Regions from separate parts of the Nonomuraea sp. NPDC049607 genome, predicted to be linked through region 1. Evidence: riboswitches for the same ligand, from Rfam matches in the RefSeq annotation. Region 1 holds a riboswitch; each other region holds the start of a gene.
The links. Region 1 has a riboswitch for cyclic di-AMP ahead of AB0J97_RS06180 (C40 family peptidase). Riboswitches for the same ligand answer to the same signal wherever they lie in the genome.

Region 2: linked by a shared signal. The riboswitch ahead of AB0J97_RS29820 (CHAP domain-containing protein) and the one ahead of AB0J97_RS06180 (C40 family peptidase) in region 1 are both predicted to bind cyclic di-AMP.
Region 3: linked by a shared signal. The riboswitch ahead of AB0J97_RS03900 (NlpC/P60 family protein) and the one ahead of AB0J97_RS06180 (C40 family peptidase) in region 1 are both predicted to bind cyclic di-AMP.

What each region holds. Positions count from the first base shown of each region.
Region 1 is NZ_JBFAOV010000002.1:396,488-404,166, reverse strand. Features, by position in the region: gene AB0J97_RS06200 (sensor histidine kinase) at 1-1,115, shown strand, start outside; gene AB0J97_RS06195 (response regulator transcription factor) at 1,179-1,856, shown strand; gene AB0J97_RS06190 (DUF2306 domain-containing protein) at 1,829-2,455, opposite strand; gene AB0J97_RS06185 (NAD(P)-dependent alcohol dehydrogenase) at 2,633-3,625, shown strand; gene AB0J97_RS06180 (C40 family peptidase) at 3,609-4,154, opposite strand; cyclic di-AMP (ydaO/yuaA leader) riboswitch at 4,185-4,338, opposite strand; gene AB0J97_RS06175 (3-isopropylmalate dehydrogenase) at 4,438-5,484, shown strand; gene AB0J97_RS06170 (branched-chain amino acid aminotransferase) at 5,674-6,771, shown strand; gene AB0J97_RS06165 (O-methyltransferase) at 6,836-7,483, opposite strand; gene AB0J97_RS06160 (thioredoxin domain-containing protein) at 7,618-7,679, shown strand, end outside.
Region 2 is NZ_JBFAOV010000017.1:80,189-87,867, reverse strand. Features, by position in the region: gene AB0J97_RS29835 (RNA polymerase sigma factor) at 63-1,334, opposite strand; gene AB0J97_RS29830 (YciI family protein) at 1,378-1,806, opposite strand; gene AB0J97_RS29825 (class I SAM-dependent methyltransferase) at 1,972-2,790, shown strand; gene AB0J97_RS29820 (CHAP domain-containing protein) at 2,856-3,551, opposite strand; cyclic di-AMP (ydaO/yuaA leader) riboswitch at 3,564-3,701, opposite strand; gene AB0J97_RS29815 (Gfo/Idh/MocA family oxidoreductase) at 3,819-4,772, opposite strand; gene AB0J97_RS29810 (aldo/keto reductase) at 4,792-5,613, opposite strand; gene AB0J97_RS29805 (hypothetical protein) at 5,735-6,655, shown strand; gene AB0J97_RS29800 (DUF6716 putative glycosyltransferase) at 6,652-7,679, shown strand, end outside.
Region 3 is NZ_JBFAOV010000001.1:790,466-798,144, forward strand. Features, by position in the region: gene lysX (bifunctional lysylphosphatidylglycerol synthetase/lysine--tRNA ligase LysX) at 1-68, shown strand, start outside; gene AB0J97_RS03880 (NADP-dependent oxidoreductase) at 125-1,054, opposite strand; gene AB0J97_RS03885 (helix-turn-helix domain-containing protein) at 1,135-1,533, shown strand; gene AB0J97_RS03890 (cytochrome P450) at 1,523-2,626, opposite strand; gene AB0J97_RS03895 (LuxR C-terminal-related transcriptional regulator) at 2,904-3,116, shown strand; gene AB0J97_RS03900 (NlpC/P60 family protein) at 3,146-4,189, opposite strand; cyclic di-AMP (ydaO/yuaA leader) riboswitch at 4,196-4,347, opposite strand; gene AB0J97_RS03905 (amino-acid N-acetyltransferase) at 4,635-5,204, shown strand; gene AB0J97_RS03910 (hypothetical protein) at 5,215-6,225, opposite strand; gene AB0J97_RS03915 (RDD family protein) at 6,334-6,852, shown strand; gene AB0J97_RS03920 (RDD family protein) at 6,958-7,446, shown strand.

The sequences.
Region 1 (7,679 bases):
TTCGTTCCGTGTGGCGCGAGCCTCGTCCCCCTGGCCCGCCGGTGCGGGTGTGGCGCGACTGGGCGCTCGTCGCGGCGCTCGTGCCGGCCGCGGTGATCGAGGGCGTCCTGCGGCCCGACCTCCGGTGGCCGGTGGTCTCGACGGCCGTCACCGTCGCGCTGATCCCCACGCTGCTGTGGCGCCGGACCAGGCCGCTGCTCATGGTCGCGCTCGTCTTCGGCGTCACCACCCTGGCCCCGCTGCTGACCGGCGGCGAGCCGGTGGAGACGTACACGCTGGTCTTCGTGACGATCGTGCTCTACGCGCTGTTCCGGTGGGGTTCGGGGCGCGAGGCCGGGATCGGGATGGCGGCGGGGCTCGTCGCGGTCGGCCTGTCGCTGGCCTCCGGCCGCATGGCGATCGGCGACGTCGTCCCGGCGCTGGGCGTGCTGGTCGCGACCGTCGGGCTGGGCAGCGCCTTCCGGTACCGGGCCGGCGCGCGGCTGCGCGAGCTCGACCAGGTCAAGCTGCTCGAACGCGAACAGCTCGCCCGCGACCTGCACGACACCGTCGCCCACCACGTCTCGGCCATGGCCATCCGCGCCCAGGCGGGCCTGGCCACCGCCGCCTCCGAGCCGGGCGCGGCCACCGACGCGCTGCGGGTGATCGAGGCCGAGGCGTCGCGCACGCTCGCCGAGATGCGGGCCATGGTCCGGGTGCTGCGCAGGAACGAGCCGGCGGAGCTGGCCCCGGGCCGCCACCTCGACGACCTGCGGCAGCTCGCCGGCCGCCCGCGGGTCGGCCCGGCCGTCGAGGTGGAGGTCGCGGACGGGCTCGGCGACCTGCCGCCGTCGGCGGGCGCCGCGCTCTACCGCATCGCCCAGGAGTCGATCACCAACGCCCGGCGGCACGCCCGCCACGCCACCCACATCACCATCCGCGTCACCGCCGACGACGCCGCCGTCCGCCTGACCGTGAGCGACGACGGCGACCGCGCCGGTGGCGTCGCCGCCCCCGGTTACGGTCTCATCGGCATGATCGAACGCGCCGCCCTGCTCGGCGGCACCTGCGAGGCGGGCCCCAACCCCAACCGGGGCTGGACGGTCACCGCCGTCCTGCCCAGGGAAGCCGCATGACCGACCAGCGGCAGCCGCATGACCGAGCAGGGGAAGCCGCATGACCGACCGACGGGAGGCCGCGTGACCGAGCAGCGGGAGGCCGGGGCCATCCGGGTGCTCGTCGCCGACGACCAGGAGATCGCCCGCACCGGGCTCAGGATGATCCTCGACGCCCAGCCCGGCATCGAGGTCGTCGGCGAGGCCGGCGACGGCAGGCGGGCCGTCGAGCTGGCCCGCCGCCTGCGTCCCGACGTGTGCCTGTTCGACATCCGCATGCCCGGCCTCGACGGCATCGCGGCCACCCGGCAGCTGGCCGGGCCCGACGTCGCCGACCCCATGGCGGTGGTCGTGATCACCACCTTCGACCTCGACGAGTACGTCTACGCCGCCCTCCGCGCCGGAGCCAGGGGCTTCCTGCTCAAGGACGCCGGCCCAGCGCTGCTCGCCCAGGCGGTGACCGCGGCGGCCGGCGGCGAGGCGCTCATCGCCCCGAGCGTGACCGCGCGCCTGCTGGCCGCCTTCGCCGGGGCCGGGCGTACCGAGGCGCCCGCGCAGCCGGTCGAGGCGCTGACCGGCCGCGAGGAGGAGATCCTGCGCGCGGTGGCCCGCGGCCGGACCAACAGCGAGATCGCCGCCGAGCTGCACATCTCGCTCAGCACGGTCAAGAGCCACGTCGCGAGCCTGATGACCAAGCTCGGCGTGCGCAACCGCGTCGAGATCGCCATGTGGGCCTACGAGACCGACCGCGTACGCACCTGACCCCGGCGGACGACCGACTCGGCCACCGCCAGGTTGATCACCCAGCCCGCGCCGACGAGCAGCGCCCGGCCCAGCTCGCCGGGTGGCCCGAAGGCGGCCAGCCCGAACGCCAGGGTGAACGCCTGCGTGCCCGCGCCGAGCCCGATCGCGTACCCGCGCGTCATCCAGGCCCGATGCCGGGCGACGTCGCGCCGCCGGATCGCGGCCAGGCCGAGCAGGAGGCAGGCGGCCATGGCCGTTCCGAACAGCAGCCGGAAGGCGGCCAGCAGCGTGCCGTCGCCCGCCGGAAGGTCGGAGAAGAGCGTCAGCCACAGCCCTGACAGCGCCGCGACCAGCCCGGACGCCACCAGCGCCCGCCCCGCCACCCGGTGCCACCCGGGCCGCCGGGCCCGGAACCCGGCCTGGAACTGGAACGTGCCGAGGACGCAGAACGCCAGCGACGCCGGGATGTGCAGCAGCACCGGCACGGGCATGGCGAAGAACCGCGCGTTGTCGGCCGTGACGGCGGCGCCGGAGGCCAGCTCGGTCACCCGGAGGGCGCCGGCGACCAGGGGGACGACGCTGAGCGTGAGCAGCCCGGCGGGTGCGATCCATCTCATGGGGGAGAGCGTGACGGCCGCGGCCGTGCCGGGTCATCGCGCGGACGGCCCCTCCCCGTTCGCACCATCGGCGGGACGGGCCGTCGTACTTTCGGCCATCGAGCCGTCGCCTTTCGACCGTTGAGCGTCCGCGCAGGTCGCGCCCACACTGACGGCACATCCACGAGGGAGGAAACGATGAAGGCCTACGTCCTGCGCAGGTTCGGCTCGCCCGACCAGCTCGTCCTGACCGAGGTCGAGCGGCCCGTGCCGCGCGACGACGAGGTGCTGATCCGGGTGCGGGCCACGTCCGTGCAGCCCTATGACTGGCACTTCATGCGGGGAGAGCCGTACCTGGCCCGGGTCATGGGCGGCGGGGTCGGGCTGCTGCGGCCGAGCATCGCCGTCCTCGGGGCCGACGTGGCGGGGGAGGTCGAGGCGGCGGGCAAGGACGTCACGCTGTTCCGCCCCGGCGACGAGGTGTACGCGATGTCCCTGCGGGGCGGCTTCGGCGAGTACGTCTGCCTGCGGCAGGACGAGGTGGCCCCCAAGCCGCGGGGGCTGTCGTTCGAGCAGGCGGCGGCGGTGCCGATGGCGGCCAACACCGCGCTGATCGCGCTGCGCGACGAGGGACGCGTGCAGCCGGGCCAGAAGGTGCTGGTCAACGGCGCGTCCGGCGGTGTGGGCACGTTCGCCGTGCAGCTCGCCAGGTCGATGGGGGCCCACGTCACCGGCGTGTGCGGCGGGCGCAACGCGGACCTGGTCCGCTCGCTCGGCGCGGACGACGTCGTCGACCACACCAAGGAGGACTTCGCGGCCTCGGGCCGGCGCTTCGACCTCCTCATCGACGTGGCGGGCGGCCGCCGGCTGTCGGACTGCCGTCGCGTGCTGACCAGGAAGGGCACGTACGTGCTGGTCGGCGGGCCGGCCGGCCGCTGGGTGCAGCCGGCCGGCCACATGTTCGCCGCACTGGCGTCGGCGACCTTCGTCCCGCAGCGGATCGTCAGGGCGGACGTGGTCCGCTGCGGGAGCAACAGGGCGAACCTGCTGACGCTGACCGGGCTGATCGAGCAGGGGGAGGTCACCCCGGTCATCGACAGGACCTTCCCGTTCGGCGAGATCCCGGCGGCCGTCCGCTACCAGGAGGAGGGACACTCGCCGGGGAAGGTCGTCGTCACAGGGTCGCGGTGAGCATCGCGGGGGCCGGGGCCTTGCGGAGCTGGGCGTAGTCGGCCCAGCGCTTGACGCCCTGGGGGTCGGGGCGTACCGCGCCGACGAAGGCCTGCCTGCGCCACTGCGACAGGCGTTCCTCCTTCACCACGTCGCCGGTGTGGGGGGAGTGGACCATGTAGCCGGGCTTGGAGATCATGCCGACGTGGCCGAGGCCGCTGAAGAACACCAGGTCGCCTGGTTTGAGGTCTTTCCAGGCGATTTTCTTGGAGAAGGCGCCGTACTGATCCGCGGCGACTCTGGGGAGCTCGATGCCGGCGTCCTCGTAGGCCCTGAGCATGAGGCCCGAGCAGTCGTAGCCCCGCTCGCTGGCGCCGCCCCACACGTACGGGGTGCCGCGCTTGTCCATGGCGTATTCGAGGGCGACCTTCCAGGCCGGTTTCGGCACGTGCCGTTCCTGGACCTGTTTCACCTGGGGGCCGGTGAGGGTGATGGCGGGGGTGGGGTCGGCGGGAGCGGCGGGCGCGAGACCCGCTCCGCCCGCCGCCACCGCCAGGAGAATGGCGATGCTAGACAGGGGACTGTCCTTCCACGTGGCCGGCCGGGTTAGCTGACGGGCTCGGGCCTGGAAGTAGCCCTACGGCGGTGCTTGAGAGCGGTGCCGATTCGCCCCGGGGGGAAAGATGGGTCCCCGGCTCCACGCAGCGGCTGCGTGGATTAGGCTCGTCGGACTCTAACGAAACGGTCAAAAGGTCGCAATCCCCCCAAAACGGATTGTCCGGAGATTGAGATGATGTGTTCGTCAGCCGAGACGAGCCGGTAAGGTACCGCCCATGGAGTCGCGTAACATCCGCCTGGCCGTCATCCCCGGGGATGGCATCGGCGCCGAGGTCGTAGCCGAAGGGCTCAAGGCCCTGGAGGCCGTGGGCACGAAGATCGAGCCCACCCACTACGACCTGGGCGCAGCCCGCTACCACCGCACGGGCGAGACGCTGCCCGACGCGGTGCTCGAAGAGCTGCGCGGCTACGACGCGATCCTGCTCGGCGCCGTGGGCGACCCCAGCGTGCCGCCGGGCATCCTGGAGCGCGACCTGCTGCTCAAGCTCAGGTTCGAGTTCGACCACTACGTCAACCTGCGCCCGGTCAAGCTGTTCCCCGGCGTCGAGACCGCGCTGGCCGGCGCCACCGCCGAGCACATCGACATGGTCGTCGTCCGCGAGGGCACCGAGGGCCTCTACGCCGGCACCGGCGGCGTCATGCGGCGCGGCACGCCGCACGAGATCGCCACCCAGGAGTCGCTGAACACCGCCCACGGTGTCGAGCGCGTCGTGCGTTACGCCTTCCAGAAGGCGCAGTCGCGGCCCCGCAAGAAGCTCACGCTCGTCCACAAGACGAACGTGCTCACCTTCGCCGGCGACCTGTGGCAGCGCACGGTCAACCGCGTGGCCGAGGAGTTCCCCGACGTCACCACCGACTACAGCCACATCGACGCGGCCTCGATGTTCTTCGTCACCCAGCCCGAGCGCTTCGACGTGATCGTCACCGACAACCTGTTCGGCGACATCATCACCGACCTCGGCGCCGCGATCGCCGGCGGCATCGGCCTGGCGGCCAGCGGCAACATCAACCCCGAGCGCACCTCGCCGAGCATGTTCGAGCCGGTGCACGGCAGCGCGCCCGACATCGCCGGTCAGGGCAAGGCCGACCCGACCGCCACCATCCTGTCCGTGGGCATGCTCCTCGACCACCTCGGCCTGCACGCCGAGGCCGCCAAGGTCGAGCAGGCCGTGGCCGCCGACATCGCCGAGCGCGTCACCGGCCGCGCCGGCCGTTCGACCAGCGAGATCGGCGACGACATCTCCGCGCGAGTATCCGGCTAGGACCGTCTAGCCCCGTACGCGCCTGGCGGTCCCGACGAGGACTGCCAGGCGCTTTTTGGCGTTCAGAGGGTTGAACCCATCCCAACTGCCTCTTGCCATCCCAAATGGCAAGACAATAGGAAGTACGAATACTGCTCGTGGGCAGTAGCTTTCAGGATCGTAGATTCGCAGAGAGTAAGGACCGTCGTCATGACCATCGCTCAGAAGCTCAGCTTCGACGTGCAGCATTCCGACCACGCTCGCACCGCGGCCGAGCGGGAGCAGGTACTGGCGAACCCCGGGTTCGGGCAGGTCTTCACCGACCACATGATCACGATCGACTACACCGAGGGCCAGGGGTGGCACGACGCCGCGCTCCTGCCGTACGGGCCGCTCCTGCTCGACCCCGCGACCTCGGTCTTCCACTACGCGCAGGAGCTGTTCGAGGGACTGAAGGCGTACCGGCAGATCTCCGGCTCGATCGTGGCCTTCCGTCCGTACGCGAACGCCGCCCGCTTCAACCGCTCGGCCGAGCGCATGGCCATGCCGGAGCTGCCGGAGGAGGCGTTCGTGGAGTCGCTGGAGCTCCTGGTCTCGGCCGACAAGGAGTGGGTGCCGACCACCGAGGGCCACAGCCTCTACCTGCGTCCGTTCATGTTCGCCACGCAGGCCGGGCTCGGCGTCAACTACCCGTCGAAGACCTACAAGTACATGGTCATCGCCTCGCCGGCGGCCTCGTACTTCGCCGGTGGCATCAAGCCCGTCTCGGTGTGGCTGTCGACCGAGTACACGCGCGCCGCGCCCGGCGGCACCGGCTTCGCCAAGTGCGGCGGCAACTATGCCGCCGCCTTCGTCGCCCAGCGCCAGGCCGTCGAGAACGGCTGCGACCAGGTCGTCTGGCTCGATGCCCACAAGCACGAGTACGTCGAGGAGATGGGCGGGATGAACCTGTTCTTCGTCTTCGGCAACAAGCTCGTCACCCCGGCGCTCACCGGCACCCTGCTGCCCGGCATCACCCGCGAGTCGATCCTGGAGCTGGCCGACGAGCTCGGCCTGGAGACCGAGGAGCGGCTGATCTCGGTGGACGAGTGGGAGTCCGCCTGCGCCGCCGGCGAGCTGACCGAGGTGTTCGCGTGCGGCACCGCCGCCGTGGTGACCCCCGTGGGTTCGGTCAGGGGCGCCGACCGCTCCTGGACCATCGCCGACGGCACCCCGGGCCCGGTGACCATGCGGGTGCGCGAGGAGCTCGTCGGCATCCAGTACGGCGCCCGCCCCGACACTCGCGGCTGGATCCACAAGATCGCCTAGGGCGTGCCGGGGAGGCCGGCGTTCAGCCGCCGGCCACCGCCGGGATCCCGTGGTCAAGGGGGGTCTAGTGGTTCTTCCTGATCATCGTGATCCCGTCGGCGATCGGCAGCACGACCACGCTCACCCGCGGGTCCTCGATCACCAGGTCGTTGAACTCGCGGATCTGCACCGTCGTCGGCTCCGCGTGCGCCGGGTCGGCCACGTGCCCGCTGCGCAGCGTGTTGTCGGCCAGCAGCAGGCCGCCCGGCCGCAGCCGCTCGACCAGCAGCTCGTAGTAGCCGGGGTAGTTGCCCTTGTCGGCGTCGAGGAAGGCCAGGTCGACGGGCTCGTCGAAGGCGGCCAGCGTCTCCAGGGCGGGCCCGAGCGTCAGCGAGACGCGGTCGGTCACGCCCGCCTTCTCCCAGTAGCGCCGGGCGATCGAGGTCCACTCCTCGCTCACGTCAAAGCAGTGCAGCCGCCCGCCGGACAGCCCCCGCGCGATGCAGATCGAGGAGTAGCCGGTGAACGTGCCCACCTCGACCGCCACGGCCGGGGCCGCGAGCTGGGTGAGCATGGTCAGGAACCGGCCCTGGTCGGCGGAGATCTGCATGCCGGCGCGGTCGCCCGTCGCCTCGGCCGTCTCCCGTGCCAGCTCCTCCAGCAGGGAGTCGGGCGGGGTGGAGTGGTCGAGGATGTACCGGCCCACCGCGGGGTCGAGGAGGTTCGCCTTCATGAAGGTCATTCTCTCCTCACAGCGTTCTCTCACCGTCATCAGGTACCAATGAGGGAGCCGCGCCGGGCGGCCGTCCGGAGAGTGGTTCTGGCGTTGGTAGGGTCTGCGCGATCGGTGAGCGGGGAAATGGGCGGATGATGAAGCGGTTGATTGCGGTCGTGGTCGCGGGTGCGGCCCTGGTGGTGCTGGGTGTGCT
Region 2 (7,679 bases), on a different contig from region 1:
GGAGCGTGACGGCCGCCTGGCACGTTCCAACGTCCGCCCTCCGCAGAGGGGATCGCCGTTCCTCAGCAGGCGGCGGCGCGCTCGCGCAGCAGGGCCCGCTCGCGGGAGTTGCGGGTCATCGAGGCCGCCCGCTCGAACTCCGCCCGCGCCTCGCCGCGCCGGCCCAGCTTGAACAGCAGGTCGCCGCGGACGCTCGGCAGCAGGTGGTAACCCTTCAGCGACGGCTCGTCCACGATCTGGTCGAGCAGCTCCAGGCCCACCGCCGGGCCGTAGGCCATCGACAGCGCCACCGCCCGGTTCAGCTCGACGACGGGGGAGCGGGCCAGCCGGGCCAGCGACTCGTACAGGCTCGCGATGCGCACCCAGTCGGTGTCGCCGGGATCGAGCGCGCGGGCGTGGCAGGCCGCGATGGCGGCCTGGAGCGTGTACGGCCCGGACGCGCCCCCCGGCTTCTCGGCCCGCGCCAGCGCCGCCAGCCCGCGCCCGATGAGCAGCCGGTCCCACCGGGTGCGGTCCTGCTCCAGCAGCAGCACCGGCTCGCCGGACGGCCCCACCCGGGCCGCCGCCCTGGACGCCTGGATCTCCATGAGCGCGACCAGCCCGTGCACCTCGGGTTCTGCGGGCATCAGCCCCGCCAGCACCCGGCCCAGCCGCAGCGCGTCCTCGCACAGGCCGGGGCGCATCCAGTCGTCGCCCGCCGTCGCCGAGTACCCCTCGTTGAAGATCAGGTAGATGACCTCCAGCACGGACGAGAGCCGTCCCGCCAGTTCGGCGCCCTGCGGCACCTCGAACGGGACCTCCCGGTCGGCCAGGGTGCGCTTGGCCCGCACGATCCGCTGGGCGGCGGTCGGCTCGGGCACCAGGAACGCGCGGGCGATCTCGTCGGTGCTCAGGCCGCCGAGCACCCGCAGGGTCAGAGCCACCCGCGCCTCCATCGACAGCGCCGGATGGCAGGCGGTGAAGACCAGCCGGAGCAGGTCGTCCTCGATCTCGTCGGGCTCGGGCGGCTCCTCGGCGCTCTCCAGCCGGTGGCCCAGCTCGGCCAGGTTGCGGGACATGCGCTCGTTCCTGCGGATCAGGTCGACGGCGCGGCGCTTGGAGACCGTCATCAGCCAGGCGCCCGGGTTGCGTGGCACGCCCGACTCCGGCCACTGCTCCAGGGCCGCGACCAGCGCGTCCTGGGCCAGCTCCTCGGCCAGGCCGACGTCGCGGACCAGCCCGGCGAGGCCGGCGATGAGCCGCGCGGCCTCGATCCGCCAGACCGCCTCGACCGCCCGGTGGGCGTCGGAGGCCGTCACCGCCTCGATCGTCCGGGGTGCCTCGGAAGCCGTCATCGGCACATGACACCAGCCGCCGCCCGGGGTCCGCAAGCCTCGGTCAGGGCTCCCACGTGCCCAGGCGCCGGCGCATGGCCCGCTCCCGCTCGACGTCCACCGGGTCGGACGAGGCCGCGTCCGGCGCGTCGGAGGCGTCGTAGACCCGCCACACGTCCAGCGCGATCCCGTCGCAGCCCTCGGGGACGGGCACGCGCAGGGCCCACTCGACGGCCTCCTCCCTGGACTTCACCTGGATCAGCCAGAACCCCGCGATCAGCTCCTTGGCCTCGGCGAACGGGCCGTCGATCACCTTCGCGCGGCCGCCGCTGTAGGCGATCTGCGCGCCCTGCGAGCTCGGGTAGAGGCCCTCGGCGGCCAGCAGCACCCCCGCCCTGGTCAGCGCCTCGTTGTAGGCGTGCATGTTGTCGACGACCTCCTGGCTGGGCACCGCCCCCGCCTCGGTCTCCGCGCTGGCCTTGCCGACGATCATGAACTTCACTCTGCCGTCCCTTCCGCCCGCGATCGCGCCGCGGAGCCGGTCTCACCCGAGCGTCGAACGGGCGCCCGCCGGATCGACACGCGGGGGCGGATCGTTCGTTGTCCAGGGCACGGTACCGGTCGTGCGACCGCGTGGCCGATGTGCCATCCTCGGCCCATGCCCCAACCCGCAGCAGCCGGCCTCCCCGCCAACCGGGCCCTCTGGGACGAGCGCGCCCGCGTCCACGGCTCCACGCCCGCCGACAGGTTCTACGACGTGGACGCCTTCCTCGCCGGCCGGCAGACCCTCTACGCGCTCGAACGCCGCCTGGCCGGCGACGTCGCCGGGAAGGACCTGCTCCACCTGCAGTGCCACTTCGGCATGGACACGCTGAGCTGGGCGCGGCTCGGAGCGCGGGTGACCGGCGTCGACTTCTCCCCGGTGGCGGTCGCGCGCGCCCGCGACCTGGCGGCCGAGGCCGGGCTGGCGGCCACGTTCGTGGAGGCCGACACGCAGCGGCTGCCCGAGTCGCTGGCCGGGGGCTTCGACCTGGCCGTGGCCACGTACGGCGTGTTGTGCTGGATCGGCGACCTGGCCGCCTGGATGCGCGGCGCGGCCATGGCGCTGCGGCCCGGCGGGCGGCTGGTGCTGGTCGACCTGCATCCGGCCTACCAGACGGTGGCCTCGCTCGACCCGCTGGTGGCCGACTGGCCCTACGGCGGCGGCCAGGCCCACCGCGAGACGGTGACCGGCACGTACGCCGACGCCGGCGTGGTGACCGAGGCCCAGGAGACCGTCCAGTACCCGTACTCGGTGGGCGAGATCGTCACGGCGGCGGCGCGCGCCGGGCTCACGGTGGCCGAGCTGGGCGAGCACGTCGCCGTCGAGCTGGACCCGCGCGGGCTGCTGACCGAGGGCGAGGACGGCCGCTACCGGCTGCCGTTCGGGGACTCGCACCTGCCGGTGCTGTACTCGCTGGTGGCGGTCCGGCCCTGAGACGCGGCGAGCGCGCGTCCCTCGTGCGGGACGCGCGCTCGAAGCCGCGCTCGAAGCAGGGGAGGTCAGCCCGCGTACTGCGGGTAGCCGTAGCCGACGACCTGCGACTTCGGCCGGACACGCTCCTCCACCTTGCCGTTGCCGGTGTTGCCCTCGACCGTGGAGATCGTGCCGTTGCCGTTGTCCTTGACGACGAAGCCGACGTGCTGGATGGCGTCCAGGCTCTTGCTGCCGCCCCAGGAGAAGAAGACGACGGCGCCGGGCTTGGCCTCGGTGCCCCAGCGCTTGTTGGCGGCGAACCACTTGGCGTGGGCCACGGTCCAGGCGTCCCAGCCGACCTGCGGGCGGGCGCCGGTCTGCTCGCCGACCCAGGAGACGAACATCGAGCACCAGGCGGCGTTCACGTAGTCCTGGCGGCTGCCGCCGTCGCGGGCGACGGTCTCGGCGGCGCGCTGGGAGTCGGCGTACCACTTCTGGAACTTGGTGCCGCCGCCGTAGGCGTTCTCGGAGATGCCGACCTGGGCCTTGGCCACGGCCAGGACCTGTGCGGCGGTGACGTTGACCTGGGTCTCCCCGGCCCTGCCGGCCTGGGCGGCGGCCTGCGGCGCGACGGCCGAGTGGCCGGTGGAGGCGGCCGGGTCGACGCTGTCGGCGCCGGCGGCGGTGGCGTGGGCGCCGATCGCGGTGGCGATGATGGTCGCGCCGAGCGCGGCGCGGAGGTGGTTGATCTTCGGGGCACGGATGGGACGGTGCTTGGCCATCGAGGGCATTACTCCTTGCTTCCATGCCGCTTACCGGGTTAGCTGACGGGTTCGGACGTGGAAGCTGCCCTACGGCACCGAAGTGCCGATTCACCCCAAAGGACGTGGGTCCCCGGTTCCGCCCGGAGGCGGATTCAGCGGTCACAGGACGATCCTGTGAAATGTCTTGCGATGGTTGGACAAAGCCGGACAAACCGGACGTCTGCCGCGAGATGCCCCACAAGGTAATACATCGGGCAAGAAGAAGGCAAGTGCCTAAAGGCGCAGCTAGGAGAGTTGCCCCCGCGCGTCGGCCAGAAGCCCCATCATGGCAAGGGATTCGTCAAGCGGCATGACGGCGCTCTCGGTCCGGCCCTCGGCCGTGGCGGCGCGCACCTCGCGCAGCTCCCCGGCGTACCCGTTGTCGGCCGGGTCGAGCACCAGCTCCTCCGTCTCCATCGACGGCCCCGACAGCAGCACCCGCTGCGGCGCCCAGAACGGCGCCAGGATGTCGGCCCGCATCGACGTGCCCACCACGCTCGCGTCGTTGGCGTGATGGGCGAGCAGGGACACGTCCACCAGCGCCCGCCGTCCGTCCGGGTAGAGCAGCACCCCGCCCGCCTCCGCGTCGACCCCGCTCGGCGCCAGCGAGCCGGTGATCCGCAGCTCACGCGGCATGCCGAGCAGGAGCTGCGCCAGCCCGAACGGGTAGATCCCCAGGTCGAGCAGGGCCCCGCCGCCCAGCTCCGGCGCCCACAGCCGATGGGCGGGGTCGTAGGGCAGCGCGAACCCGAACGAGGCCCGCACCGAGCGGATCTCCCCGAAACGCGGATCGGCCGCCACCCGCTGGATGAGCGGGTTGAACCGCATCCACATGGCCTCCATGAGGAAGACCCCGGCCGCGCGGGCCAGCGCCACCATGCGCTCGGCGTCGGCCACGCTGGCCGCCAGCGGCTTCTCGCACAGCACGGACTTGCCCGCCGCGATGGCCGCCTCGGCCACCTCCAGGTGCTGGGCGTGCGGCGTGGCCACGTAGACCGCGTCGACGGCCGGATCGGCGCACAGGGCCTCGTAGGAGCCGTAGGCCGACTCCGCGCCCAGCTCGTCGGCCAGGGCCCGCGCCCTGACCAGGCTCCGCGAGCCGACGGCGGCCACCCGCATGCCGGGCTCGGCCACGATGGCCGCCCCCACGGTACGCGCGATGCCGCCGGTCGCCGCTATTCCCCAGGTGAAATGTCGCACGCCCGAGATCGTAGAGCGCTCAGGTCAGGTTGAACGAGTCGGGGTCGGGCCCGATGCGCCGCCCAGAGTTCATCGCGCCGATGGCCACCAGGTCCTCGGAGTCGAGGATGAAGTCGAACACGTCGATGTTCTCCTCGATCCGCGCCGGGGTGACCGACTTGGGGATCACCACGTTGCCGAGCTGGAGATGCCAGCGGAGCACGATCTGCGCGGGCGTCTTGCCGTACTTCTCCGACAGCACGCGCAGCGCCGGGTCGGCCAGCAGCCCCTTGCCCTGCCCGAGCGGGCTCCACGCCTCGGTCAGGATGCCGTTGGCCTCGTGGAAGGCCCGCATCTCGCGCTGCTGGAAGTACGGGTGCAGCTCGATCTGATTGATCGAGGGCGTGATGTCGGTCTCGTCCATCAGCCGGGTCAGGGTGGCGACCGTGAAGTTGGAGACCCCGATGGCCTTGGCCCGGCCGTCACGGTAGATCTTCTCCAGCGCCCGCCAGGCCTGCACGTACTTGTCCTGCTCCGGAACCGGCCAGTGGATCAGGAAAAGATCTACGTAGTCGAGGCCCAGGCGGGCCAGGCTCTCGTCGAAGGCCTGCTCGGCCCGCCCGTGGTCGCCGTTCCACAGCTTGGTGGTGACGAACACCTTCTCCCGTGGCACCCCGGCGGCGCGCACGGCCCGGCCGACGCCCTCCTCGTTCTCGTAGGCGGCGGCGGTGTCGACATGCCGGTATCCGGCGCGCAGCGCGGTCGTCACGGCGTGCTCGGCGTCGTCGGCAGAGACCTGCCAGACGCCGAAGCCGAGCTGTGGTATCTGCACACCGTCGGTGTTGAGCATCAGCGAGTTCATACCCTCCATTGTTCACGTGTCGTTTCTTGCGGCTTAAGCAGGCCGGGTTAGCTTGTGACGGGTCGTGCAAGGCGCTCCACCGGCTGGGGGAAACAGAGTGGTCAGACAGGCGTCGGCCTGGGTGGAGTCTCCGCTCCAGATGCTGTGCGCCGTCGAGGCCCACCACGCCGGGCTGCTCGGCCCGGACACCGTGGTCGTGCCGCGCGCCGGCCTGCGCCCGCTGCGCGCCACCCGCAAGGAGCTGCGCCGCCTCGACCTGCCTCCAGGCCTGGTGCTGGACGAGCCGCGCGAGCGCATGCCGCGCCGCGTCCAGGCGGTGGGCGACGCGTTCTCCGGCAAGGTCCAGGTGCGCTGGCTGACCTCCGACCCCGGCCGCATCGTCGTCGTGGACGACGGCCTGGCCACACTCAGGCTGCTCGAACTGCTGGCCGCCGGGCCGTACCGGCCGCTGCTGCGGGCGCGGGCGACGCCGTCGCGGGCGCGGGCATTGCTAGGTCTGGCCGCCGCGCTGCGGCTGCGGATGAGCCGGGTCTCGGTCTTCACCGCGCTGCCCGTCCCCGAGAAGCTGGCCGACGCCGTCCGCGAGGCGGGCGTCGACCTCGTGCACCACGACTTCGCCTGGCTGCGCGCCCAGCCGCCGAGCACGCAGGGCCCCGCCGAGCGCACGGTCGTCCTCGGCACCTCCCTGGTCCGCAACGGCCTGGTGCACCGCGACCGCTACCTGCGCTGGCTGACCGACCTGGCCGGCCGCGAGCCGCTGGCCTACTACCCGCACCGCCGCGAGGACCCCGTCGACCTCGCGCTGATCAGGGAGCGTCCCGGCATCACCGTGCACGACGCGGGCGTGCCGGCCGAGCTGACGCTGCGCGGCCTTGACGCGGGGCAGCGCGTGCTCAGCCTTCCCTCGACCGCGATCACCTCGCTGCGGGTGCTGCTCGGCCCGCGCGGTGTCGAGGTCGAGCCGGTGGACGTTCCCGACGACTGGTGGACGAGCAGGGCGGCCCCCGACCTGCGATCGCACTTGACAGGAGCTTCCAGGTGAGGGTGCTGGCGGTAGCCGACTCCGACTCGTATCTGAAGTGGGCGGCCTGCCTGCTCGACGACCTGCCCCCGGGCTGCGACACGGAGCTGGTGGTGGTGCGTAGCCCGATCGCGCCCTCGGCCGAGCAGATCGCGGCGGCGGTGGGCGGGCGCGCGGTGCCCCCGGTGCTCTCGGCGCGGTCCCTGCGCCGCCTGGCCGAGCGCACCAGGCCCGACGCGATCCTGGTCGGCTGCACGGGCCCGGTCGTGGACGTGCTGGTGGCCGACGTGCTGGCCGGGCTGCGGCCGGACGGCCGGGCGCGGCCGGTGTTCGTCAGCGGGCTGCCCGGCATCTCGGTCCCGGCCACGGAGAAGGCGTGGCTGTTCCGCAGCGGCTGCGACCTGTTCGTGGTCCACAGCGAGCGCGAGGTGGCCGAGTTCTCCGAGATCGCCGGGCGGCTCGGCGGAGGCGGGGCGGTCGGGCTGGCCCGGCTGCCGTTCCTGCGGCCCGGCGCGGCGGCCGGCGGCGGCGACCGGGTGGTGTTCGCCACCCAGGCCAAGGTGCCGCGGGCGCGGGAGGAGCGCGAGCGGGTGCTGCGGGCCCTGGCCGAGCTGGCCGGACGCCGCCCCGGCCTGGAGGTCGTGGTCAAGCTGCGCGCCCTGGAGCACGAGCGCCAGACGCACAACGAACGCCACCACTACCAGCGGCTCTGGCGCGAGATGGGCGAGCCGGGCCGGCTGACGTTCGCGGCCGGGTCGATGCACGAGCAGCTCTCGCGGGCGGCCGGGTTCGTCACGGTCAGCTCGACGGCCGCGCTGGAGGCCGTCGCCATGGGCGTGCCGTCGCTGGTGCTGAGCGACTTCGGCGTCAGCGCCGAGATGATCAACCTGGTGTTCGAGGGCAGCGGCCTGCTCGGCACGCTCGACGACCTGGCCCTGGGCGACTTCCGCCCGGCCGAGCCGCGGTGGTGCGAGGCCAACTACTTCCACCCCGCCGGGCGCGACGACTGGGCGGACCTGCTGGCCGGACTGGCCGCGGAAGGGGG
Region 3 (7,679 bases), on a different contig from region 1:
TCATGGCCTTCACCGGCAAGAACATCCGCGAGACCATCCTGTTCCCGCTGGTCAAGCCCACTCACTGAGCCGTCCTCCGGCGCCCCGCCGATGCGCGGGGCGCCGGATCGGGCGGTCAGGGCGGTCAGGGCACCAGCACGAGGCGTCCGCGCAGCCCGCCCTCGGCCAGGCGGGCATGGGCGTCGGCGGCCTTCTCCAGCGGGTACGTGTCGGCCACCCGCAACGTCAGCCGTCCGGCCTCGACCAGGCGCACCAGCTCCGCGAGCTGCCCCGCGTCCGAGCGGAAGAGCACGGTGGCCACGTCCGTCCCGCGCAGCGGCACCGGCGCGGCCCCCGACGTGAGCCCCACGAAGGTCCCGCCGTCCCGTACGGCGTCGAGCGCGGGCAGGCCCAGCACGGCGGCGTCCACGGCGGCGTCCACCCCGCCGGGGACCCGCGCCCGTACGCCCTCGGCCAGGTCCTCCTCGCGGGGGACGAACCATTCCGCCCCGAAGCCGCGTACCAGTTCCTCGTCCGCGGCGCCGGCGGCGGCCACCACCCTGACGCCGCGGACGGCGGCCAGCTCGACCAGGTAGCCGCCGACGGCCCCCGCCGCCCCCGTGACCAGCAGGGTGCCCCCTGGGCCGACGCCGGTCCGGTCGAGCGCTTGCCAGGCGGTGAGGCCGTTGAGCGGCAGCGTGGAGGCGTGTGCAGGGCTCACGTTCCGCGGGGCGCGGGCCACGGCCGGGGCGTCCAGCACGACGTACTCGGCCTGCGCCTTGTACGGCAGCTCCAGCCGCGCGGAGAGCCCCACGACGTCCTCGCCCACGGTGAAGGAGGTGCCCGGGCCCACCTGGTCCACGGTCCCCGCCGCGTCGAAGCCGATCCCGTACGAGTCCAGCTTCCTGGCCAGCCCGTACGAGGCCAGCGCCCCGGCCGCCACGGCCAGGTCGAAGGGGTTGACCCCGGCCGCCGCTACCTTAACCCGTACCTGGCCGGGCCCCGCCTCCGGCAGCGGCGCGGACACCAGCAGGGGAGCGCCGGAGCCGCCGATGAGTGCACGCATGTTCGTCATGCCCATGACCCTAGGAAGAGCTACTCTCTCTCAGTAAGTAGGCACCTGGAAGTGCGTAACATACGGTAAGGAGTGAGACGGTGGCGACAACGACGGCGGCGCAGCGGCGTGACCAGGCCAGGCTGGCCTTCGACGCCTACTTCGCCGAATGCCCTTCCCGCAAGCTGCTCGACCGGCTCAGCGACAAATGGGTCACGCTGGTGCTCAGCGCGCTGGCCCGCGGCGAGCGCCGCTACAGCGACCTGTCCCGGCACATCGCGGGGGTCAGCCAGAAGATGCTCACCCAGACCCTGCGCGGCCTGGAGCGCGACGGCCTGGTGGCGCGCCGGGTGACGCCGCAGGTGCCGGTACGGGTCGACTATGCGCTCACCCCGCTCGGCGAGAGCCTGATGCCGCTGGTGATCGCCATCAAGACCTGGGCCGAGGAGCACATCGAGGACGTCGAGGCCGCCAGGGAACGCTACGACGCTACCGCCTGAGCCGCACCGGCAGCCGGGCCAGCCCGCGCAGCACCACGTTCTCCTTGTACGGGGGCTCCGGATCGGCGGCCTCCATCTTCGGCGCGGCCACGGCCAGCGCGGACAGCGCGATCTCGCCCTCCATCCTGGCCAGCGTCGCCCCCAGGCAGAAGTGCAGGCCGAGCCCGAAGGCGAGATGCCGGCCGGGCTCGCGGCCCGGGTCGAACCGGTCGGGATCGGCGAACGCGGCCGGATCGCGATTGGCCGCGCCGATCGGCACGAGCACGGCCGAGCCGGCGGGCACCGGCGTGCCGCCCAGTTCCCTGTCCTCCAGCGCGATCCTGGAGGTGAGCTGGACCGGCGGATCGAAGCGCAGCACCTCCTCGACCACCTCCCTCGGCCGCTCGGCGGCGCGGTGCAGCAGGCCGTGCCGCAGCAGGTTCAGCACGCCGTTCGCGATGAGGTTGACGGTGGTCTCGTGGCCGGCCACGAGCAGCAGCACGCAGGTCGACAGCAACTCGGCCTCGGTCAACTCCTCGACGCGCGCGAGGGCGCTCAGGAGGTCCTCACCGGGACGCTCGCGGCGCAGGGCGATCAGGCGGCGGAAGTAGTCGCGGAACTCGTTCCTGGAACGCTCCGTTTCCGACATGAGAGCGTCTGTCAGCATCGGGTCAAGTCCGCGGGCAAGAGCCTCGCTCCATCCGCGGAAGCGCTCGTGGTCCTCCGGCGGCACCCCGAGCATCTCGCTGATCACCATCACCGGCAGCGGGTGGGCGAAGCCGGAAATCAGCTCCGTCTCCTCCGGCAACCGCCCGATCAGGTCGGCGGTGATCGCCTCGACCCGCGGCCTGAGCCGTTCGACCATGCGCGGGGTGAACGCGCGGCTGACAAGGTTCCGCAACCGGGTGTGATCGGGCGGGTCCATGAGCAGGAACGACCTGCCGGGCTGACCTGCCTCTTCCGCCACGGGGGCGGACGTTCCGTGACCGAACATCGGGTCACGCAGGACGGCCGCGCACAGCTCGTACGTGGTCGTGACGAGCAGCCCGCCGCGCGTTCTGAAGATCGCCCCGGCCGCGCGGAGCTCTCGATATCGGACGTACGGATCGCGCACAAATTGCGGATCCGAGGGATCAAAACCCAGGAGGTCGGTGGCGCTCATGGGGGGCTGGACCGGGCCGCCGAATTGATCGTTTGGACCGTTCATAGCGGACCGTGGCGTGCCGACATATGCGGAGTACGTCACATATAAGTGATCATGTCAATAGCACTGGTCAAGGGCGGCGATTGTCGTGCTTGACGACCTTTCCGCGATGCGTTTACCTTCACCGAGACGAGCGGCTTTGCTCCACTGAAAGGTCCGAGTTCTGCTGTTGGGGGGAGGGCTCCCGGTGGATGTGCTCACTGAAGGCGTTGAGCTGAGCCACGCGGATTTGGCGTTACTGGCTGAACTGGCCAGAGGGGTGACCGTCGACCGGGTCGGGAGACGGCTGGATATCAGCGGACGGACCGTACGCCGGCGGCTCAGAGGCATCTGCGACCGCATCGGCGTGGCCACGGCGATCGAGGCCGTGGCGTGGGCGGCGCGCCGCCAGCTCATCTGACGGCGCGGAACTCCGAAGTGAATCGCCGGTCAGTCCGCGATGCGCACGGCGCCGGCGAACGGCCGATTGCCGAGCGCGGAGATCCGGACGACGTCGCCGGTCTGCGGTGCGTGGACCATCATGCCGCCGCCGATGTAGATGCCGACGTGGTGCAGGTCGCTGTAGAAGAAGACCAGGTCGCCGGCGCGGAGCTGGTCGCGGCTGATGTGCGTGCCGGCCGTCCACTGGTCGCCGGTGTAGTGGGGGAGCGAGATGCCCACGCGCTGGTAGGCGGCCATCACCAGGCCGGAGCAGTCGTAGGAGCGCGGCCCTTCGGCGCCCCACACGTACGGCTTGAGCTGCTGGGTGAGGGCCCACTTGGCGGCCTGGGCGGCCTTGCCGTTGCCGATGACCGGCAGGTTGACGCGTACGGCGCGGGTGCCGGGGCGGCCGGCCTCGCCGACGGCCCGCCGGTAGAGGTTGCTCTCGACCTTGGCGACCAGCTTGGTGATCTTCGAGCGCTTGCCCTCAAGATCACTGACGATCTTCTGGACCTCGGCGATGCGGGTCTTGGCGCCCGACCTGGCGCGCTCGGCGGCCTCCATGGCCTTGGCGAGCTGGTTGACCTCCTCGCCCTGCTGCTGTTCGAGCGCGTACGTGGTCGCGGCCCGGTCGAGGAAGGTCTCAGGGTCGTCGGACTGGGCGAAGACCAGGGCCTTGTCCAGGCCGCCGGTGATGTAGGCGTTCTGGGCGAGCAGCGTGGCCCTGGCGCGCTTGGCGGCCAGGTCGGACTCGCTGGTGGCCAGGGTCTTCTGGGCGGCGTCGTTGGCCTTCTGCGCGGACTTCAGCCGTTCGCGCTGCCCGTTGTACTCCTCGGTCAGCGTCTCGATCTCTTCGTGCATCTTCTCGACCTGGTCGGCCAGCTCGGAGAGCGACGGCTTCGGGTCGGCGGCGGCGGAACCGACGGGTACGGCGAACAGCATCGCGGCGACGGCGGCGCCGATGACGCCGAGGCGACGTGAGCGCCTGGCCTGCTCCCGGGGACGGGCGTGCCTGCCCCCCGGCTTCCCCTCGCGATCGAGCGTCCGCTTCACCAACCAAGCTCCTCTCATCGACGCCGGCCGGGTTAGCTGACGGGTTCGGGCCGGAGCAGCCCTACCGAGATGATCGGATTCACCCCGAGTGGTGGCGCGAGGTGCTCGCCACCGGTGGTTCCCCGGCTTCCCTTGCGGGAATTGGGCGTGTCTTTCCGCGCGCATTACGCGGAGAACATCGTCGCTGGACACTAATGCACTCCGGGTTCGCGCTCAACCGGAACTACCGAGTCTGTAGAGGTTTCACAACTGAAGGGTCACAAGGTGATCTCGTGGGTAGCCGTACGGAAGCGGGCTTCTGCACCTTTTGTCCAGCATTCTGGGGGGTGACGACTGGAGGAAAGCTCCAGGTCGGGGCGTGTTCATCTGGACACAGCATGTGATGAGATGCCCGAGACGTGGGATTTAGGGCTGAGCCGTAATGAGATCTGTACCCTGGAGAGCCATGGAGCAGGTGGCCGAAGTGGCAGTCCCCGAGACCGCGGTCGTGGTCAGGCGTGCCCGCACGCCCGACGTGCGCGCGATCAGGCGTCTCGTGGACACCTACGCGGGCGCGGGTCCGCGGCTCCTGGAGAAGGCCACGGTCACGCTGTACGAGGACGTCCAGGAGTTCTGGGTGGCCGAGCTGAGCGGGGAGGTCGTCGGCTGCGGCGCGCTTCACGTGCTCTGGGAGGATCTCGCCGAGGTCCGTACGGTGGCGGTCGATCCGGCGTGCCGGGGAATGGGGGTCGGGCATCGGATCGTCTCGGCACTCGTCCGGCAGGCGAAGGATCTGGGGCTGCGACGTGTATTCTGTCTGACTTTTGAGGTCGACTTCTTCGCGAGGCACGGTTTCCGCCCCATCCAGGGCACGCCGGTCTCACCCGAGGTCTACGCCGAGTTGCTGGCCTCGTACGACGAGGGTGTGGCGGAGTTCCTTGATCTGGAACACGTCAAACCGAACACCCTTGGCAACACCCGCATGCTGCTGCATCTGACATCGGGTGACGCGGACCTTGACCACTTGGAAAGGTGATTGTTGATACCTATGTCGATACGTTGGGCAGCACAGGCATGTGTCCTGACACGTGCCACATGCGCACTCGAAGCGAGGTGACACGGTGAGCACCGGACAGCCGCCGTATCCACAGGACGAATCCGGCGAGAACCCCGAGTACGGGCAGCACCAGGGCCGTCGCCCCGGTGAGCCCGACCCGGACGTGACTGTGGTCGGCTACCGGGCGGACGACGCCTATGGCCAGCCCCCATATGGCCAGCAGCAGCAACAGGGCTACGGCCAGCAACCCCAATACGGTCAGCAACAGCAGCACGGCCAGCAGCAGGGCTACGGCCAGCAGCCCCAGTACGGCCAGCAGCAGGGATATGGCCAGCAGCAGGGCTACGGCCAGCAGCCGCAGTCCTCGGGCCAGCAGTACACCCAGCCCGGCTATGGCCAGGAGGCCCAGTACGGCCAGCAGGCCGCCTCGGGCCAGCAGGGTTATGGCCAGCAGCCGCAGTACGGCCAGCAGCCCCAGTCGCTGCCCGACTACGGTCAGCAGCAGCAGGGCTATGGCCAGGAGGCCCAGTACGGGCAGCAGGGCCAGCAGGGTTACGGCCAGCAGCCCGCCTCCGGCCAGCAGCAGGGTTACGGCCAGCAGCCGCAGTCCTCGGGCCAGCAGTACACCCAGCCCGGCTATGGCCAGGAGGCCCAGTACGGCCAGCAGGCCGCCTCGGGCCAGCAGGGTTATGGCCAGCAGCCGCAGTACGGCCAGCAGCCCCAGTCGCTGCCCGACTACGGTCAGCAGCAGCAGGGTTACGGCCAGGAGGCCCAGTACGGCCAGCAGGGCCAGCAGGGTTACGGCCAGCAGCCGCAGTCCTCCGGCCAGCAGCAGTACGGCGACCAGCAGCAGGGTTACGCCCAGCAGCAGTACGGCCAGCAGGGTTACGGCCAGCAGCCCGCCTCGGGCCAGCAGGGCTACGGCCAGCAGCAGTACGGCGAGCAGCAGCAGGGCTACGGCCAGCAGCAGTACGGCGAGCAGCAGCAGGGCTACGGGCAACAGCAGTACGGTGACCAGCAGCAGTACGGCCAGGCATACGGCCAGCAGCAGCAGTCGCAGCCCTACGGTCAGCCCGGCTACGGCCAGCCCTACGGTCAGCCCGTCGGCGTGCAGCCCCCGGGCGCTCCGGCCCCTCTGGCGGAGTGGTGGCAGCGTCTGGTCGCGAGGATCATCGACGGCGTCATCCTCGGGATCGTGAACTTCGTGATCGGCCTGATCTTCGGCCTGTTCGCGATCGGTTACGACTCGGCGACCGGCTCGACGTCCGGCTTCATGTCGGCCTTCGTCATCGCCATCCTGTCGACGATCGTCACGACCGCCATCTGGGTGGTCTACGAGTTCTTCATGACGAAGTCGAACGGCCAGACGGTCGGCAAGCTGGTCATGGGGATCAAGGTCGTCCCGGTGGGCCAGGCGCTGGCTCCGGGCGGGCTCGCGTCCGACATGGCGATCAAGCGTGCCGGCGTCACCTGGGGTGGCTACATCCTGAGCATCATCCCGATCCTGGGTGCGCTGATCGGCTGGGTGTGCGTCGCGGTCAACGGCGCCTCGCAGCTGTGGGACAAGCCGCTGCAGCAGACGTTCGCGGACAAGTTCGCGGGCACGGTGGTCGTGAAGATCAAGTAATCCCGCGTCAGCGTAAAACAGGGGCCGGCTTCCCGCCGGCCTCTGTTTTGTGTGTGCGGGGCGTACCAAAATGGGGGGACGACCGCCGACCCCGTGAGGTGGGATATGGCCGGGACACCGTCGTGGGCGGGCACCGTGCCCGCGGAATGGTGGGAACGCCTCGCCGCCCGCTTCATTGAGGCGCTGGTCTTCGGGGTCTTCTATTACATTCTGTTCATCGCGCTGTGGGGCATCTTCCGAACTGTCGGGATGTTGGAGGCGTTCGACGGGCGGCTCCCGGGGATCTTCGCGTGGTTCCTGGCCGGCCTGTGTTATACGGCCTATGACTGGCGGGCCCATTGCCTGCGCCGGCGGACCTTCGGCCAGGCGATCATGAAGATTCGCCTGGCGCCGGACGCCCTGCCGCGCCGGGCCCTGCTGAAACGAGCGCTGATCTATCCCGGGCCTGTCATGCTGATGGGCATTCCGGTGGTCAATCTGCTGGCCGGAATGCTGCTGTTCGGCGTCGGCCTGCTCATCCTGATCGACAAGCCGTTGGAGCGCGGGCCGCATGACAGGCTGGCCGGAACGCGGGTGGTAAAAGATCTTCGTTGAGGCATCCGCACCTGGGAAGATGCCTTTTCGCAAAATTTTCCCTTGATCCGGTAAGGAGCCTGGAGAGACTGGCATTAGGCTATGGGGCGTCCGGGTTGCCGGATGTTGGTGCCCCTGCTCCCTGAGGGCGACTGTGTGTGGCTATGGTCGGTTCCGGGTGAGTTGTCACCTAGGCGTCATGAGCGTCCGGCGTGCTCCGCAGGTCGCGCCGGGATGCGTATTTAGCGCCCCCG